Regions from separate parts of the Pseudoalteromonas sp. SG43-7 genome, predicted to be linked through region 3. Evidence: predicted binding sites of a transcription regulator. Region 3 holds the regulator's gene; each other region holds the start of a gene.

Region 1 (4,460 bases), on a different contig from region 3:
CAATATTGATAAAGCCAGACTTGCCCCAATCGATAATTTCTTGAGCCATTTCAGGTGCTTCTAAATCATATTCCCCAAACTCGTTCGGTAAACCAGCATTGGGGTGAACAGAGACAAAGGTTTCGCAAACACGCGATAGTTCTTCTACATATTGGCGCAATAAATCTGGACCTAGCGCGCAGTTCAAGCCAATTGAAATTGGCTTTATATGACGAATAGAATTATAAAATGCTTCGGTGGTTTGCCCTGACAGCGTACGGCCCGAGGCATCGGTTATGGTGCCAGAGATCATCACAGGCAACTTGCGCCCTGCTTGTTCAAACGCTTCTTCAACCGCGAATGAAGCCGCTTTTGCATTAAGCGTATCAAAAATTGTTTCTATCAAAATTAAATCAACACCACCTTCCATTAAAGCAAGGGTTGATTCAACATACGCGGTGACTAACTTATCAAACGTGACATTGCGATAACCCGGGTCGTTCACATCCGGTGAGATTGAACAGGTTTTTGAGGTTGGCCCTAAAACACCCGCAACATAGCGTGGTTTTGCTGGATTTTTAGCAGTAAACTCATCACAAATACTGCGTGCTAATTTAGCTGACTCTAAGTTTACTTCACGGCTGATGCTGGCCATATCGTAATCTTCCATCGAAATTGTAGTCGAATTAAAGGTGTTGGTTTCGATAATATCGGCACCTGCACTTAAAAAGCCACGATGAATATCAGCAATAATTTTTGGTTGTGTGATGCTTAATAAATCATTATTACCTTTAATTAGCACATGCCAGTCTTTAAAGCGCTCGCCACGGTAATCGTGTTCTTCTAATTTGTGTTCTTGGATCATGGTACCCATAGCACCATCAAGAATTAAAATACGCTGTTTTAACGCTTCAATTAACACGGCGCTTTTGTTTTCTAAATTATTCGGCATAGTTGTTAGTCCTTACGGCTTGGCTAACTAAATTAATATCATAGGGTGTGGTTTGGTACACATAATAATTTAACCAATTCGAAAACAGTAAAAAGGCATGGCTTTGCCAAGTTTTCGACGGTTCGTTATCTGGGTTGTTCTCTGGAAAGTAATTTTCAGGCAATGGCGCATCAGGGCCTTTTTCTAAATCGCGCTGATATTCGCCTTTTAAAGTGTCTGCATCATACTCAGGATGCCCGGTAATATACACTTGGCTGCCGGATTTATTTTTTATTAAGTAAGCGCCTACTTGCTCTGAACCTGCCAGCACCACTAAGTCATCACAAGCGTTAATTTTTTCAATATCAATATGACCATACCGCGAGTGAGGCACTACAAAGGTATCGTCAAAACCACGCGTTAAGGCTCCATGTTCAAAGTAACACTTATGGGTAAACACGCCACAGAGCTTATTTTCTTTTAGTTCACGCTTTAGATTATAATGATGAAATAAACCCGCGTGAGCCGCCCAACACGAAAATAATGTTGAGGTTACATGCTGCTCCGCCCAATCTAAAATTACTTTTAGTTCATCCCAGTAGGCTACATCGTCATATTCTAAATGTGCCAATGGTGCGCCGGTAATGAGTAATGCATCGTAATTGTTGTCTTTCACTTCAGAGAAATAACGGTAAAAAGTGTCTAAATGCTGCTCTGAATTGCTACTGCTGCGATGAGTGTCTAAACGTAGTAGCTCTACATTCACTTGTAAGGGTGAATTAGCGAGCAAACGAATAAATTGCACCTCGGTTTCTACCTTATTAGGCATTAAGTTTAAAATCGCCAAGCGCATCGGACGGATCTCTTGGGTTTTAGCGCGGCTTTTTGGCATTACGAATACGTTTTCTTGACGTAACTTCGCAATTGCGGGCAATTCATCTTTAACGGTAATAGGCATACTCATCTCCAAGGCATAATTAACCAATGGCTAATTATGAACGGATAGCTGGAAATTTCAACCTCTAGATGTTTAGATGTCCAAATGAATTTATTTTAGCTATTCTTTTGCATTCTAAAAACCGCTCGCCATAATGCGCCTGTTGATTTTATTTTAAGGTGGTAAACGTGATTGATTGGCTAGGCTTTGGAGAACTTTTTGCTATATTAGCAGCTATTGTTTGGGCGCTTTCGACCATTTTATATAAAGGTTTTAGCCATCACTTAACGCCTATGCAGCTAAACATCAGTAAAGGCGTGTTAGCAAGTGCCATGATGTTAGCTACTATTGCGATTACTCAAGACGCTGCACTACCACATCATCTGACAAGCTGGCTTTGGCTAATTGCTGGCGGGGTGATTGGGATTGCGATTGGCGATAGCGCCTATTTTACTGCGCTGCGAAATATTGGCCCTGCTCGCACGTTAGTTATTGAGTCCCTTGCTCCAGCCCTTGTGGGGGTTTTTAATATCCTGCTATTAAATCATTATTTATCGCCATTTGCATGGTGCGGTATTGTACTTACAACCATTGGCGTAGTAATAGCAATCAAGCCTGAAAAAACATTGCCACAGGTTGATCATCAACATTATCGCAAAGGTGTTTTATGTGCCCTTGCAGCTGCTATCTGCCAAGCGCTCGGTATGGTGATGTCTAAAGGCGCACTCAATAATGAGCATATGAGTAGCTTATGGGCGGCATTAATTAGATTAGCAGCCGGTACGATGACTGTGGCCTTAGTTGTTGCAGTGTTTAAAAGCAGTGAATTTAAACAAGCACTAACTCTAAGGGGAATTAGCGGCAAACAATGGTTTTTTGCGGCTGTGTTTTTAGGCACTTTCCTTGGTTTATGGCTTCAACTTGGCGCAGTTAAATATACCGATCCAGCCATTGCACAAACGATTTTCGCAACCGCGCCATTAATTGTAATGAGCATTGGTTTTATAAAGCGCGAGCCCGTTACCAATAAAATGTTAATAGGCGGCTTGCTTGCTTTAATCGGTGTAGGAGTATTGCTCGCGAATTAGCACATTGTTATTTGGTTGATTCGTTGACTGTTTCACCTGTGAGCCACTACAATACAACATTGAAATTTTTATTATTATTTGAAGGCTCCTTCCATGGTTTTACCTGATAAGTTTATTTTCTCGATGAGTCGAGTATCTAAGGTTGTGCCACCTAAGCGCACTATCTTAAAAGATATTTCTTTGCATTTTTTCCCGGGCGCAAAAATTGGTGTCCTTGGTTTAAACGGTTCTGGTAAATCAACGTTGCTACGTATTATGGCCGGCCTTGATCAAGAGTTTGAAGGTGAGGCATATCCTCAACCGGGCACTAAAATTGGTTACTTACCGCAAGAGCCTATTCTAGATGAAAGCAAAACGGTTCGTGAAACTGTGGAAGAAGCAGTCAGCGAAGTTAAAAACGCGCTTAACCGTCTTGATGAAGTATATAACGAATACGCGATGGAAGATGCTGACTTTGACGCACTAGCCAAAGAGCAAGGTGAGCTTGAAGCAATTATTCAAGCCCACGATGGTCATAACATCGACAACGTATTAGAGCGCGCCGCAGATGCCCTGCGCTTACCTGAGTGGGATGCTAAAATTGAATTCTTGTCAGGTGGTGAGCGTCGCCGAGTGGCTATCTGCCGCTTATTGCTTGAAAAACCAGATATGCTTATCCTCGATGAGCCGACTAACCACTTAGATGCAGAATCTGTAGCATGGCTTGAGCGCTTCTTGCATGATTACGAAGGCACTGTTGTGGCGGTAACCCATGACCGTTACTTCCTCGATAATGTAGCTGGCTGGATCTTAGAGCTTGACCGTGGTGAAGGTATTCCATGGGAAGGTAATTATTCTTCTTGGCTTGAGCAAAAAGATGCGCGCCTGCAGCAAGAGCAAAAGTCTGAAAAAGCCCGTCAAAAATCAATTGCACAAGAACTTGAGTGGGTACGTTCAAACCAAAAAGGTCGTCAAGCTAAGTCAAAAGCGCGTATGTCGCAATTTACTGAAATGCAGCAGTCTGATTACCAAAAACGTAATGAAACCAACGAGCTATTTATTCCACCTGGACCACGTTTAGGTGATCAAGTTATTGAAGTTAAAAACTTGAAGAAAAGCTTTGGCGATCGCGTGTTAATTGATGATCTAAGCTTTACTGTGCCTAAAGGCGCAATTGTTGGCATTATCGGTGCCAATGGCGCAGGTAAATCAACGCTGTTTAAAATGCTCAGCGGTGAAGACAAACAAGACAGCGGTGAAATTAACCTAGGTGAAACGGTTGAACTGGCAACCGTTGATCAGTTCCGTGGCAATATGGATGACAGCAATACTGTTTTCCAAGAAATTTCAAACGGCCAAGACGTACTAAAAATTGGTAACTTTGAATTCCAAAGCCGTGCCTATGTTAGTCGCTTTAACTTCAAAGGTAACGATCAGCAAAAATTTGTTAAGGACTTGTCAGGTGGTGAACGCAACCGCTTACACTTAGCTAAGTTATTAAAAGCCGGTGGCAACGTTATCCTGCTGGATGAGCCAACCAATGATT
Region 2 (4,460 bases), on a different contig from region 3:
TAAAGCAAAATCAGATAAGGCAATTTGAACACCATACAATCGGGGCTAAAGCACCCTCCTACGGCTTTTCCCTAGCACTGCGCCTCAGACTTAAAACTGATAGCTGACGGCTTAAAGCTTACAGCTCTGTATAAAAAAGCCCGCGCTGTGTAACCACAGTGCGGGCTTTTAAATTTCAATCGTAAAAATTAAAACAATTCGTTAGCTTTGTTTACGATGTTTTCTACCGTGAAGCCAAAGTGCTCAAACAGCTCATTTGCAGGGGCTGACTCACCAAAGGTGGTCATACCTACTACTGCGCCGTTTAGGCCTACGTATTTATACCAGTAGTCTGCAATGCCTGCCTCTACTGCTACGCGGCGTGAAACTGCAGCTGGTAATACGCTTTCTTTGTATGCAGCATCTTGCGCATCAAATGCATCTGTTGATGGCATTGATACAACGCGTACTTTTTTACCTTGCTTACGTAGTTCTGCCGCTGAATCTTGTGCTAATTGCACCTCAGAGCCAGTTGCGATTAAGATAAGCTCAGGCTCGCCATCACAGCTCAGTACATAACCACCTTTTTTAACGTCGCTTAATTGCTGCGCTGAGCGAGTTTGCTGCTCAAGGCCTTGGCGAGTAAAGATAAGTGATGTTGGACCATCTTGGCGCTCAATCGCTTGTTGCCATGCAATCGCAGACTCAACTTGGTCACACGGGCGCCAGTTAACTAGGTTTGGCGTTAAACGCATGCTAGCAATTTGCTCTACTGGTTGGTGAGTTGGACCATCTTCACCTAAACCGATTGAATCGTGGGTGTATACAAAAATGCTTGGCACTTTCATAAGTGCAGCCATGCGTACTGCATTACGTGCATATTCCATAAACATTAGGAAAGTTGCGCCGTAAGGAATAAAACCTTTATGCAGTGCAATACCATTCATAATCGCCGACATACCAAACTCACGAACACCGTAATAGATGTAGTTACCGCTGGCATCATCGCGTGTTAAGCCTTTAGAGCCTTTCCAAATAGTCAGGTTAGAACCCGCTAAATCAGCTGAGCCGCCCATAAATTCAGGCAGTAATGGGCCAAATGCATTCAGTGCGTCTTGCGATGCCTTACGTGATGCTGGGTTTGCTGGATTTGCGTCTAGTTGCTCAATATATGCTTGTGATTTTTCAGCCCAATCTGCTGGCAACTCACTACTAGTACGGCGTTTAAATTCAGCGGCTAGTTCTGGGTGTGCAGCGGCGTACGCGGCAAATTTTTCATCCCAGTTAGCTTCAAGTTGTTTACCCTTTTCTTTGCCATCCCATTGTGCATAAATATCAGCTGGGATTTCAAATGCTTCACCAGTCCAACCAAGGAACTCGCGTGCTGCTTTGATTTCGTCTTCACCTAGTGGTGCGCCGTGACAATCATGGCTACCTGATTTATTTGGTGAACCATAACCGATAACTGTTTTACAACAAATTAGTGTTGGCTTGTCGGTGATGCTGCGTGCTTCTTCGATGGCTGCGCGGATAGCGTCAGAGTCATGGCCATCAACGTCACTTACTACATGCCAACCGTAGGCTTTAAAGCGTGCAGGTGTATCGTCGCTAAACCAACCTTCAACTTCACCATCAATTGAAATACCGTTGTCATCCCAAAATGCAACAAGCTTACCTAGGCCTAATGTGCCGGCAAGTGAACATGCTTCATGAGAAATACCTTCCATTAAGCAACCATCGCCTAAGAAAGTATATGTGTGGTGATCAACAATATCATGACCTTCGCGGTTAAATTGCGCGGCTAATGCTTTTTCAGCAATCGCCATACCTACCGCGTTAGTGATCCCTTGACCAAGTGGGCCCGTAGTAGTCTCAATACCTGGCGCATACCCATATTCTGGGTGTCCAGGTGTTTTTGAATGCATTTGACGGAAGTTTTTAATTTCCTCAATTGGTAAATCATAACCACTTAAATGCAATAGAGAATAAATAAGCATTGAACCGTGGCCATTGGAAAGTATAAATCGATCTCTATCTACCCACTCTGGATTTGTTGGATTGTGGTTTAGATAATCGCGCCATAGTACTTCTGCGATATCAGCCATGCCCATAGGGGCTCCAGGGTGGCCTGATTTGGCCTTTTGTACTGCGTCCATTGATAAGACGCGAATAGCATTTGCAAGTTCTTTGCGAGACGGCATGGATTCTCCTACCTTTACTGTATTTGCGCTGGTTATTGTGTGTATTCATTTGAAGATCCATTCTTACTTATTGTAGGGGCTGTATGCAATTAAAAACCTGATTAAATTGGGCATTATGAATTTTTTTTAAGAACAAAAAGTTATTAGTAATTTTATTTAGACGTCTAGGCGTAAAAACACTATGCAACTATCGTTGTTTTAGATAAAATACGCCCCTAAATTTTTTAGCGCTCTTACCGACGTTTGTGAAGCGCAATATTTGTGAGCAAAGACAATGGCAAAACATTTATTTACTTCTGAATCTGTTTCTGAAGGTCATCCGGATAAAATCGCGGACCAAATCTCTGACGCGGTACTAGATGCCATCTTAGAACAAGATTCTCATGCCCGTGTTGCGTGTGAAACTTACGTAAAGACTGGTATGGTTATGGTTGGTGGTGAAATCACTACTAGCGCATGGGTTGATATCGAAGAAATCACACGTAAAACTGTACGTGAAATTGGCTACACTCATTCTGATATGGGTTTTGATGCCGACTCGTGTGCAATTTTAAACACGATTGGTAAGCAGTCTCCTGACATCAACCAAGGTGTTGACCGTACTAGCCCAGAAGAACAAGGCGCTGGCGACCAAGGCCTAATGTTTGGTTACGCATGTAATGAAACTGAAGTATTAATGCCTGCACCAATCACTTACTCACACCGTTTAGTACAGCGTCAAGCGCAAGTACGTAAAAGCGGCGAGCTAAACTGGTTACGTCCTGATGCAAAATCACAAGTTACTTTTGCATATGAAAACGGCAAGCCAGTAGGTATTGACGCTGTGGTACTTTCTACTCAACACAGTGAAGACATTTCACAAAAAGATTTAGTAGAAGCTGTGATGGAAACAATTATCAAGCCGGTACTGCCTGCTGAGCTTATCACTAGTGCAACTAAGTTTTTCATTAACCCGACTGGCCGTTTTGTAATCGGTGGCCCAATGGGTGACTGTGGTCTTACTGGTCGTAAAATTATCGTTGATACCTATGGCGGCATGGCTCGTCACGGTGGCGGTGCATTCTCAGGTAAAGATCCATCAAAAGTTGACCGTTCAGCTGCGTACGCTGCACGTTACGTTGCTAAAAACATCGTTGCTGCGGGCCTTGCTGACAAATGTGAGCTACAAGTTTCTTACGCAATCGGTGTTGCAGAGCCAACGTCAATCAGTGTTGAAACATTTGGTACCAGCAAGCTTGAAGAATCACGTTTAATTGAATTGATTCGTGAACACTTTGACTTACGTCCATATGGCTTAATTAAAATGCTTGATCTTGAGCGCCCTATTTATCTACCAACTGCAGCTTACGGGCATTTTGGTCGTGATGAATTCCCTTGGGAACGCACAGATAAAGCAGACGCACTTCGCGCAGCAGCTGGTCTTTAATATTAGCCATTGTGTGAATACAAAAAAGCGCCAATTGGCGCTTTTTTTATGCCTGCTGATTATGTTGTTGTAAATGCGTAGGTTATTGTCGCGAGGTAAACTCGCTGCTGCCAGACGTAGGCGCGAGTTTACCCCGCAAAATTAAAACTAGGTTCTAGGAAGTGGCTAGGAGTTAGGGCGTGTTCGAAGCCAGTGGTATTTCCCCCCTTATTCACTACTCTTGGTGCAAACCTATTCTTTAATAATTTCACCACAGAGTTCATAGAGGAAAACCTGTAAGTAATTAACTTTACTTTTGTCTTCTCGGTGTAGCGCACAGCGCCTACTACCCTCGGAGGTAAATAGGCTTGTCGCCATAAATGGCGACCTACAGGAGCGCGGTGGATATTACTTGTAGCCGAGTGGCTTGCCACCGCGAAGGATAAAGTGTTTATCGCGAGATAAACTCGCTGCTACCAGACGTAGGCGCGGGTTTACCCCGCGCAATTAAAGCTCGGTTCTAGAAAGTGACTTGGGTGTATTCGAAGCTTGTCGCTCAAAGCCTGTAACGTTTTGCCTAACTTCCTAACCTATCAATGTAATTATCTTTTCATACCCAGCCACAGCCCATACAATAAATAACACTATCAGTGCTAATGTCACAGCCGCTGAAGCAATATCTTTCGCTCGCCCTGATAACACATGATATTCAACACCGACTCGATCTGTTAATGCTTCAATTGCTGAATTTAGCAACTCAACAATCAACAATAACAAAAAGCTGATTATAAGTATCACCCAGTGCTGTAATGATTGCGCTAGCCAAAATGATAATGGCAATAATACAAGCCCTAGCGCAAGCTCATTACGAAAGG
Region 3 (4,460 bases):
CAATTGGCTGAAATTAACTCGGCACAGGCTTGTTGATTTTTTTGATGTAATAATTGCCCATCATTAAGGGTAAACAATTGACGAGCATCAACATCTTGAGCTGCAACATTTAACTGTTTTAAATAGCTAGCCAATAATCGTGCCGACCAAACTTCACCGTGAGCAAGCAATGCGGCTTCCTGTAAGCTTTGCTGTTGAGTTTGCTGTGCAATTAAGGCTAGCTCTTGTTCTAATACGTTTAATGCCGTATGTCGCGCTGCTGGACTCAATAACTGCTCGATCAAAGTACGTTGATGATTATCAAGCTGCAATAAAATATCACTCACTGCCTGTTGATCACCTTGCTGGTAACTATGCCATAACGTAACTAACGTATTGGTAGTTTTACCGGCTGCGGATACCACCACACAATCACCGGCTTCCGTATGGGCTAGAATAATATTTGCTACGGCCTGATAACGCTCTGCAGAACTAAGGCTAGAACCACCAAATTTATGAACTATATTTACCATTTTTTATTACCACAAAGCCGTATGTGCAGGAGTCAGTTTAAATGAGTTTGATTGCTCATCATCTTGTTGTTGAACAGAGGAAGCGATTACTTTTGCGCCGTGCTGAGCTTGACCTGGTTTCACTTTATTGAATACACGATCTAAGTCAGCGATTAAATCTTTTACATCTTCAATGCCCACCGAAATACGGATCAGGGTATCACCTACTCCCGCAGCAAGACGAGCAGTTGCCTCCATACCTGCGTGGGTCATAGTTGCAGGGTGACAAATCAAACTCTCAACCCCACCTAATGACTCAGCTAAGCTAAATTCTTCTAAGCTGGTCAAAAATTCTGCAGCATCATTAATATCACCTTTGATATCAAAGCTTACCATGCCACCAAAACCACGTTGCTGCTGTTTAGCGAGTTCATGCTGTGGATGAGATACTAATCCAGGGTAATATACTTGGCTTACATAAGGGGAGTTTTCTAGATATTGGGCAATAATAAAGGCATTTTCTTGATGCTGACGTAAACGAACATTCAAAGTACGTAAACCACGTAACGTTAAGTAGCTATCAAACGGGGCACCGGTAATGCCAATGTTATTAGCCCACCAAGCAAGCTCATCACCCAACTCTTGGGTAGCGGCGATCACCGCACCACCAACAACATCTGAGTGACCGTTAATATATTTAGTGGTCGAATGCACCACAATATCAACACCAAACTCAATTGGGTTTTGCAAAGCAGGTGATAAAAATGTGTTATCGGCACCAACCAACGCACCGCACTGCTTAGCAATCGTGGTGATCGCTTTAATATCGGTTAACCGTAAGATAGGATTACTCGGTGTTTCAATCCAAATTAGCTTTGGTTTTATCTCAAGAATTTTTTGATGATTTTCAGATTTAGTTAAATCTAAAACCACTAACTTTAATAAGCCACGCTTTTCAAGTGAGGTGAATAAGCGGTAACTACCGCCATAGCAATCATGTGGGATCACTAAGGTATCGTCACTGTTTAGCAGCTGAGTAGCTAAATGCACCGCAGCCATGCCCGTTGCAGTGATAATCCCCTTAGCGCCACCTTCAAGCTTAGCGAGCGTTTCAGCGAGTAAATCACGGTTTGGGTTGCCGCTACGGCCATAATCATATTGGCGCTTTTTATCAAAATCAGCAAATGAGTAGGTGGTCGATAAATGAATGGGAGGCACAACCGCGCCGTGATGTTTATCTGCATCAATACCATTGCGTACTGCAATGGTTGCTTTATTCTTTTGACTCATACCGTCACCTACAATTAAATGGATGTTTAGACGTCTAAAAGGTTAGAGGATCAAATTTAATAAGTCAAAGCATTTATGCGGTTTTAGCCGCAAGATTAGAAGTAAAAACATTTAAGCCTCTAGATGGCTAAAAAACAAGTATTTGACTATCTTTTTTAACACGATAGAATTTCGCCATCTTTGCGCTGCAAAAGGTCGCGCAAACAATTAACAACCTGAGGCAACGATACATCCTATGGCTAAATGGAATGGTGAATATATTCACCCATACGCAGAACACGGGAAAAAATCAGAACAAGTTAAAAAGATCACCGTTTCGATCCCGCTAAATGTATTAAAAGTTTTGACTGATGAGCGCACTCGTCGTCAAATTAATAATCTTCGCCATGCAACAAATAGCGAATTACTTTGTGAAGCATTTTTACACGCATTTACTGGCCAACCACTGCCAAACGATGAAGATTTACGTAAAGATAATCCAGAGAAAGTGCCTGAAGAAGTGAAAAAAATCATGCTTGAGATGGGTCTCGAAGTACCTGTACTCAACGAAGATTAAGTTATCATTTGTATATATTCCTGCTTCAGGAATTGGCTACAAAAAAACCTCAGTAACGTAAGTTACTGAGGTTTTTATTATTGTGCCATTACCAATTGCAGCTAAGCAGCTACTCCATGTAGTTTTCCGGCATATCAATTTGTGCAACACCAGAATCAATTGCCGCTTGCGCTACTGCTTTGGCAATGCGCGGTAATAAACGCGGATCCATCGGTTTTGGAATAATATACTGCGCACCAAATTCAAGTTTCTCAACACCCGCCGCTTTTAATACTTCCGCTGGTACTGGTTCTTTAGCAATGCTACGAATAGCGTCAACCGCAGCAATTTTCATTTCATCATTAATTTTGCTTGCACGCACATCTAGCGCACCACGGAAAATAAATGGGAAACACAGCACGTTGTTAACTTGGTTTGGATAATCTGAACGACCCGTTGCCATGATTAAATCATCGCGAGCACCATGAGCAAGCACTGGAGAGATTTCTGGATCTGGGTTTGAACAGGCAAATACTACAGGTCGATCAGCCATTAGCTTAAGATCGTCAGGAGAAAGTAAATTCGGGCCAGATACACCAACAAATACATCGGCATCAGCAATAACATCTTGCAGTGTGCGCTTATCTGTATTGTTAGCGAATAACTGTTTGTACTCGTTTAAATCATCACGACGAGTATGAATAACGCCTTTACGATCTAACATGTAAATATGTTCACGCAATGCGCCACACTTGATCAGTAGCTCCATACACGCAACCGCTGCGGCACCGGCTCCTAAACAAACGATAATCGCATCTTCGATTTCTTTGCCTTGTACTTCAAGTGCGTTGATCATACCAGCAGCCGTTACAATCGCGGTACCGTGTTGATCGTCGTGGAACACTGGAATGCTACAACGCTCGATCAATGCTTTTTCTATTTCAAAACACTCTGGCGCTTTAATGTCTTCTAAGTTAATACCGCCAAACGTATCAGCGATGTTAGCAACTGTATTGATGAAATCTTCGGTGGTATTGTGTTTCACCTCAATATCTATCGAATCTAGACCCGCAAAGCGTTTAAATAATAACGCTTTACCTTCCATAACCGGTTTTGAAGCCAATGGACCTAAGTTACCTAAACCTAAAATAGCGGTGCCGTTAGTAATAACCGCAACCATATTGCCTTTACCGGTGTATTTGTAGGCATTAGCGGGATCAGCAGCTATTTCACGTACCGGTTCTGCAACACCGGGGCTGTATGCGAGTGCAAGATCCTGTACGGTTTCAGCTGGCTTTGTAAGCTCAACGCTAATTTTTCCTGGAACGGGGTGCGAATGGTAATGTAAAGCTTGTTCACGAAAGTCTGACATAACGCGATTTTATCCTGCAAGTAAGTTAAGTTGAAAGTGAGAGTAAGCAGTTCTTATATCTTATAGGGAACGATACCTATATTATAATTAAATTCAAGCAATATCAGGTCTATCCTGTTATATGCTATATCCGTTAATTTTATGCGTTTTGTCAGCATTTTTTGCAAAAACGCTTCAATTTCCGACTATAAAAACGCCACAAAGCATCAAAAAACCCATCTTAAAATGCTTATTATGCATCGCTTTAAAGCAAAAATAATGGCCTATGACTAAAAACCATCAAAGTAAGACGTTAACAACATTTAACCGCAAAAGACCTAACTTTACCGACAAAAACGTTTAATTTATCGCTTTAATGAGAATGACAATATAGTCAACAAATCACTATTTGTCTGTTATTTACTCGCTATACTGGATATAAAAGTGGGAAATAGTCACAACATAATGAATGCGTAAAGCTGGAGCACTAGAGCAAGAAATAAAGACTAAAAGGCGGTGTTTTTAATAAATAGCAGGCATAAAAAAAAGCACCCTAAGGTGCTTTTTCCGACAAAACAACAAGAATTACTTGCTGCTAAGTGAACCGAAACGCTTGTTAAAGCGATCAACACGGCCACCTGTGTCTAAAACTTTTTGCTTACCAGTGTAAAACGGGTGACACGCAGAACATACGTCTAAGTGAATGTCTTTACACAGAGTAGAACGAGTTTCGAATTTATTTCCACATGAACATGATGCTGAAATTACTTCGTACTTAGGGTGAATACCTTCT

Evidence for each region. The regulator MetJ, encoded in region 3, represses methionine synthesis genes. The targets are predictions, from matches to a motif close to TAGACGTCTAGACGTCTA.
Region 1: metA (homoserine O-succinyltransferase) is a predicted target of MetJ. The motif match lies at 1,934-1,951, and genes of this name have one in related genera.
Region 2: metK (methionine adenosyltransferase) is a predicted target of MetJ. The motif match lies at 2,338-2,355, and genes of this name have one in related genera.

Annotation. Positions count from the first base shown of each region.
Region 1 is NZ_JACJEY010000093.1:579-5,038, reverse strand. It holds gene H5200_RS22290 (homocysteine S-methyltransferase family protein) at 1-931, opposite strand, end outside; gene metA (homoserine O-succinyltransferase) at 921-1,868, opposite strand; gene H5200_RS24380 (DMT family transporter) at 2,036-2,935, shown strand; gene ettA (energy-dependent translational throttle protein EttA) at 3,029-4,460, shown strand, end outside.
Region 2 is NZ_JACJEY010000070.1:8,413-12,872, reverse strand. It holds gene tkt (transketolase) at 189-2,180, opposite strand; gene metK (methionine adenosyltransferase) at 2,455-3,606, shown strand; gene H5200_RS20790 (diacylglycerol kinase) at 4,171-4,460, opposite strand, start outside.
Region 3 is NZ_JACJEY010000001.1:82,481-86,940, reverse strand. It holds gene metL (bifunctional aspartate kinase/homoserine dehydrogenase II) at 1-512, opposite strand, end outside; gene metB (cystathionine gamma-synthase) at 519-1,781, opposite strand; gene metJ (met regulon transcriptional regulator MetJ) at 2,017-2,337, shown strand; gene H5200_RS00370 (malic enzyme-like NAD(P)-binding protein) at 2,447-3,688, opposite strand; gene rpmE (50S ribosomal protein L31) at 4,253-4,460, opposite strand, start outside.